Regions from separate parts of the Paraburkholderia caffeinilytica genome, predicted to be linked through region 2. Evidence: predicted binding sites of a transcription regulator. Region 2 holds the regulator's gene; the other holds the start of a gene.
What was found. Region 2 encodes LexA, which represses DNA repair genes until DNA is damaged. Its sites were predicted from a motif close to ACTGTATNNNNATACAGT; they were not measured.

Region 1: the regulator LexA is predicted to act here: its motif matches at 1,810-1,827, upstream of DSC91_RS05945 (VRR-NUC domain-containing protein).

Annotation. Positions count from the first base shown of each region.
Region 1 is NZ_CP031466.1:1,311,859-1,315,182, reverse strand. It holds gene DSC91_RS05945 (VRR-NUC domain-containing protein) at 1-1,793, opposite strand, end outside; gene DSC91_RS05940 (S10 family peptidase) at 1,958-3,324, opposite strand, start outside.
Region 2 is NZ_CP031467.1:3,901,289-3,904,612, reverse strand. It holds gene DSC91_RS33725 (sulfate ABC transporter substrate-binding protein) at 1-521, opposite strand, end outside; gene lexA (transcriptional repressor LexA) at 837-1,487, shown strand; gene DSC91_RS33715 (hypothetical protein) at 1,556-1,900, shown strand; gene DSC91_RS33710 (DUF2939 domain-containing protein) at 2,077-2,739, shown strand; gene DSC91_RS33705 (universal stress protein) at 2,906-3,324, opposite strand, start outside.

The sequences.
Region 1 (3,324 bases), on a different replicon from region 2:
TCCGCGACCTCAGCCGCGCCCTCAGCCGTCAACCCCGCCGCGGCTTCCGCCGCCATGCCGGACGCGGCGACGTCGTCATCGGCCCATCGCACGTCGAGCACGCGCACCGGCATGCCGTGCTGCGCGCAGTACGCGAGCCAGCGGATCTGGTTGTCCTGCAGACGATCGCCGGGGCCTTTCACTTCGATCAGTTCATAGCGACGCTCGGCTGGCCAGAAACGAATCAGATCCGGCAGGCCGGAGCGGTTGCCGCGGATGTCGCGCAGCAGACGCTCGAACCATAGTTTCAGATGCGCGGCAGGCAGGCAATCGAGCGCCAGCGCGACCAGTTCCGGCGTCAGCAAGCCCCAGAATACGAATGGCGATTGCAGACCCGCCTTGCTTTGCAGATGCCGCTGAATCGTCTCGCGATAGGCACTGCTCTCGAGTTGCGCGAGACACGCGGCAAACTGTCCGGCGCGGCGCGCGTGAAAATCCGGCGCATGCAGATCAGCCGGCCCCCGCTGGAACGGATGGAAAAACGCGCCGGGCAGCGCCGCGAACACCGGCTCCCAGCACAGCAAGCCGAACAGCGAGTTGATCAGCGCGTTTTCGACGTAATGAACCGGCGCCGACTCGCAAGTCAAATAATCGCGCGCGACGTATTCGACCGGTTGCGGCGCGTGCGGCCTCGGCAGCACCAGCGTGCTGCGCTCGACCGGCCGTGCGGCAGACACACGCGCCACCGGCTCGCCACGCTTGCGCTGCAAACGCGGCAACATGCGCGCGACGCGCTGCGCTTCCTCTTCGCTTTCAGGTCCGGCAGCGGCTTGTGAAGCGAGGGTGAAGGCTTCGTCGAATCGTTCGCTGCGCTCAAGCACACGCAGGCGCCGATGACGCGCGCCGGGCCACGCGCAGCGCGCATAGACAGCGAGCGCAGCGGGCCAGTTCTGCCGACGCTCGCAATGCTGGCCGAGACGAAACAGCAGTTTCGCGCGACGCGTTTCGAGCCAGGGGTTCGAGGTTTCGATCGCGCCGATCGCGGCAACGAGTGCCTCGATCGCCCCGGACTCCGCGTCATCCGTGGGCAGCCATTCGAGCGCTTCGCGGCACGCATGCAACGCAAGATAGACGTCGACGTCCGCGCGTTGCTGGAATGCACGCGACGACGGCGCGAACGCAACCTTCTCGTACTGGAACACGCCGAGGTCGGCAAGCACGAACTCCGACCAGTCCTGTTGCAGATTGCCGAAGAACATCAGGCGCAGACGTTCGCAAAGAGGCGCGATGGCGACGTGGAAGACACGGTCGGCCGTTTGCGTGTGCCATGCGGACAATGGACGCGCAGTGGCGCCTTGTTCCTCGCCTTCGCTGTTGCCTTCGTAAAACGGCCTCAACGTTTCCAGCAGCTCAGGTTTGCGCAAACCCTTCGCGCCGGGGATCGACGCGATGGCGTCCGCAAAGATCTGCAGCAACTCGGGACGCGTGGTGAGCGCGAACAGCTCGTCGAGCGACAGGTCCGGTTCGGTATCGACCCAGCCGAGCGCGGCCAGCGGCGCCACTGCCTGGACGGGGCAGCCGATCTCGCCGTAAGAAAGACGGCTGGCGCGGAACAGCGCGCCCTTGCGCATCAGCATGCGAACCAGCAAGGTGCGCGACGGCTGCGGCAAAGCGGAAAAATCACGCAGGAAGCCGTGTTCGTGCGCGTCCAGCAAGTCGGCGTAACGCTCGGCGAGCCACGCCAACGCACGCTCGAAATTCAGCAGGTAATAAAGGGCATCAGAGCGGATGTCTGACGGAGCATCTGTCGCCACGGGGGTTTTCACGAAACCTGTATGTTTATACAGTCATGATATCAAAACCGGTGGAGGGGACGGCCGATCCGGAGGCAAAGTCACGGTTGACGGGGTGGTTGCCCCGATTTCTTAGGCGGCCACCCACACCACCAGATGCCGCACGCCGCACCCCAGCGCGCCGACTACCTACTCGCGCCCGCCGCATAGAAGCTCGCCAGGTCGCGCTTGAGCGCATGCAACGCGGCATCGTCGAGATAGATCATGTGGCCGGTCGGGTAATAGGCGATGTGCACGTTGGCGCGCAGCGGCGCATCGATGCCCAGATGCGCGAGCGCGTACTCGGTCGCATAGAACGGCGTGGCAAGGTCGAAATAGCCGTTCAGCGACAGCACGCGCAGGTGCGGATTCTGCCGCATCGCTTCGGCGAGATCGCCCGCCGCATACGGCACGGACAAGTGTTCTCCCCACCACGCACGGTGTTTCCAGTCCCACTGCGTCAACGCGTCGTCGTTGAAGACGCGATAGCGGTCAGCGGGCGTGAAGTGCAGGTCTTCCCCAAGATGCTGGTGAAGCGCCGCGTCGAAAGCGCTCGCCACGCTGCTCACCGAGGCGTCGTAATCGGGACGCTCGGACACGCCGTCGTACTCGAGTCCTTTGAAGCGTGCATCGAAACGGCCGATGCTGCGTGACTGATCGCGCAGCAATTGATCGCGAAAGCGCGATGGATAGAGACGCAGGCGGCTTCGCTTCACGTAGTCGACGTCGAGTCCGGTGAACTGCGCGACACGTGCGGCGATCTCGTCGCGCTCAGCGTCGGGCAACGCGTCGCCTTGCGCGAGTGCCTGCGCATAAGGCCCGCGTGCGAACGCGCGGGCCTCGTCGAGAAAGGCCGGCAGGCTGGCCGGTTTCGGCACGATCTTGTCGTGGTACCACGCGATGGCCGCGAAGCTCGGCAAGTAGCTTTCGCTCTTGAAATCGAAGCCGGGTGAGAACGCGGATGAATCGAGTACGGACGACATCAGGATCACGCCATTCAGCGCGATATTGTTTTGCCCAAGCTGATACGCGAGCATCGCGGCACGCGCGGTGCCGTACGATTCGCCGAGCAGGTACTTCGGCGAATTCCAGCGCTGGTTGATCGTCAGATAGCGGTCGATGAATTGCGAGAACGCGTCGAGGTCTTTATCGACACCCCAGAAGTCCTTCCCCGTGCCGTGTCCGACGACCCTCGACAGGCCCGCGCCGACGGCATCGATAAAGACCAGATCGGTGGTGTCGAGCAGACTGTCGGGGTTGTCGTCCAGCGCATACGGTGCGGGCGGTGTAATCGCGGGACTCGCCGTGCGTACCCGTTTCGGTCCGAAGGAGCCGATCATCAGGAACACGCTGCCCGAACCCGGTCCGCCGTTGAAGAGGAAGGTGACGGGGCGCGTCGACGGCGCTTTGGTGGCGACCGTGTAGGCGACATAGAAGACGCTCGCATTCGCCTGGCCGGTTCTGTCACGCAGCAGCAGGTTGCCCGCGGTCGCCGTGTAGTCGATCTTGCGGC
Region 2 (3,324 bases):
TTCCAGCGCGCGCCGCCCGAGGTCTTCGGATTCGGCGTGACGATCGACACACCCGGCTTGATCAGATCGTCCCAATCCTTGATGTGCTTCGGGTTGCCCTTGCGCACCAGAAACACGATCGTCGACGTGTACGGCGAGGCGTTGTCCGGCAAACGCTTTTGCCAGCCCTTGTCGAGCAGACCCTTGTTAGCCAGCGCGTCGATGTCGTAGGCAAGAGCCAGCGTCACCACGTCCGCCTGCAAACCGTCCAGCACCGAGCGTGCTTGCGCACCCGAGCCGCCGTGCGACTGCTTGAAGGTGATCGTCTCGCCCGTTTTCGCCTTCCATTCCTTGCCGAATGCCTGGTTGACGTCCTGGTAAAGCTCGCGTGTCGGGTCGTACGACACGTTCAGCAACGTGGCGTCGGCTGCATGTGCCTGCGCCGTGACGCCAACCGCGGCGATCGTGCCGGCTGCGCCGAATGCGAGCGCCGCGATAAGTTTTCTGGTCCTGCCAGCCAGCCCCGTGCCTTGGTGATTCATGCCAACTTTCTCCGCGTTGTGGTCCGCTGAAACAGCGTGTGGTGTTGTCTTGCGTCGCGGTCACGTGCACATGAGCGCCAACTCGAAGGGCAGTCTATCGAAGAGCTTTCATCATTAAAAATAATGTTTCTTCATTTTTTAATACGCAAAAGTGGTAATGACGGCCGGATAAGGCGTTGCGGCACGAAAACGGGTGTTATGGCGTCCTTGGACGACGCTGGAGCGCCACCCAAAGTCACGAACTTAAAGTAAAGCTTGAATTGCGCGGAATACTGTATAAAAATACAGTCACCTGTTCATACATACAGTGGCGCTATGACCAAACTCACCGCACGACAGCAGCAGGTTTTCGATCTGATCCGCCGGGCCATCGAACGCACCGGCTTTCCGCCTACCCGCGCGGAGATCGCCGCCGAACTGGGGTTCAGCTCGGCCAACTCGGCAGAAGAGCATTTGCGGGCGCTGGCTCGCAAGGGCGTGATCGAACTCGCGGCCGGCGCATCGCGCGGCATTCGCCTGCTGGGCGGGGCGGAAGATTCGCCGTACCAGTTCACGCTGCCGCACGCCAGCATCATGCAACTGTCGTTGCCGCTGATCGGCCGGGTTGCCGCGGGTAGCCCGATCCTCGCGCAGGAACATATCTCGCAGCACTACGCGTGCGACCCGGCGCTGTTCTCGAGCAAGCCGGACTACCTGCTGAAGGTACGCGGGCTGTCCATGCGCGACGCGGGCATCTTCGACGGCGACCTGCTCGCGGTGCAGAAGAGAAGCGAGGCCAAAGACGGCCAGATCATCATCGCGCGCCTCGGCGACGACGTGACGGTCAAGCGCTTGAAGCGGCGGCCGAACGGTATCGAGCTGATCGCCGAGAACCCCGATTACGAGAACATCTTCGTTGAAACCGGCAGCGCGGAATTTGCGCTCGAGGGTATCGCCGTCGGGCTGATCCGCCCTGGCGAGTTCTAACCCCTGCTCGCTTCTGGCTCGCCAGCCAACCCAAAGCTGCCCCAACGTTGAATCGCCTGGAGAGACTCATGGAACGCCTTGCCCGCCTGCTGCCTTTTCGCCAGTTCGGTCGTCTGCGTCATCTGCGCAAGCTGGTGCCTTGCTCACTGATCGAGGCGTCCTCCGCCGTTACTCCGTCACTGTTCGACGCGCCCGCCGGCGTATCGAGCCTGCCGTCCTCGCTGCCGGCTTTTGCTCGCGTATCGTTGAATTCCGGGCTGAATACGGCTGAACCCGCGCGTCGCGCGCCGGTGCGCGTATATCACGGTCCGTCGCGGCTGATCATGGTGGGCACGGTAGACGCCGTGTGCCGCATGATCGACCGTTGCATCGCAGATGAAGCCAACGTGCACGGCGCGGTGTTCGAGTCATAAACTGTCCTCGCCCGTGCGCGGCATTCCACTGCGGCTGTGCGGCTGTGCGACGCCGGGCGTAAAGTGTTTCAGTCGTGTTTCACTCGCTCGCGCCTTCTCGAATATCGCATCGCGTGGGATCGTTTTCGCGTGACAGCGGTCCACGTTAGATCCCCTCTGATGGAGAGCCCCACTCGATGGCAGTTTCAACACGTACGAGGCGCAACGCCACCCGGCCACTGATCGTCACCTTGATTGTGATTGCGGTGATCGTCGCGTTGGGGTTCGGTTACGCGTCGCCTTACATGGCGCTGAATAACCTCAAACGCGCGGCGGATGCGCGCGATGCGCAAACCGTCAATGAATACGTCGACTTTCCCGCATTGCGCGAGAGCCTGAAGCAGCAGGTCACCGGCCTGTTGACACGCCGGCTCGACACCCAGGGCACCGGCAATCCGTTCGCGGCGATTGGCGCGATGATCGGTGTGGCGTTGATCGGCCCCCTGGTCGACGCTTATGCGACACCCGACGGCGTCGCGGCATTGCTGAACGGCATGCCGCCGCGCGGCAACCCGGGAGAACGACCACCTGTTCCAGCGGGCGCCGGCAATCCGCCGGCCACAACGGCGCCTGCACAAGAACCGACACCCCCTGTTCCCGGCAATACTGCCAACGGCGCAGCTAACAAGGGGAACAGCGCCGCGCCACCGCAGCCGCCGCAAACCACGGCGGGCTACCGCGGCCTCAACGAGTTCGTCGTCAACTACCAGCATGGCGCTGGCGACGCGCGCTACTCGGCGATCTTGCGGCGCGAAGGTTTGTTCACGTGGAAACTGGCCGCGGTCGATTTGAACAAGTGATCGCCCGGCAGGCGCAATCGACGGGGGCGTAGGTGCGAATCATAGTTTGGCCGAACGATCGCCGTGAACGCGCGACCGTTCGGTCGCGTGCCACATTCAGCTGATTCAGTTCAGCCGATTCAGTTCGGCTTATTCAGCCCAGCCCGCGCCCTCCTCTCGCCGTGCGTCAAGCCGCCGCCGCTTGCTGCTCCTGCGCAGAGGAGCACGCCACCAGAATGCTGCACGAGACCCGGTCGAGCAGTTGTGTATTCCCCGCGCCCATCCACCATCGTGACAGACCGGTGCGGCAACGGTGGCCGACCACCACGAGGTCGACATGCAATTCGCTGGCGAGATTGGCGATCTCGTCGATCGGATGGCCAAACGCAAAATGCCCTTGTGCGGTCACGCCGCGTTCGGTGAGCCAGTCCACCCCTTCCTGCAGGATGTCGCGGGCTGTTTTCTCGAAACTGCCGCAGGCCACATCGGTCAGCAGGCCTGCGCTTTGCGCGATGCTCGAGCGCATGTCAACCACGGACAACAAGTGTGTTTCCGCCTTCAGGTCCAACGCCAGGTCGGCGCCGCAACGTAACGCTTTGCGGCCTT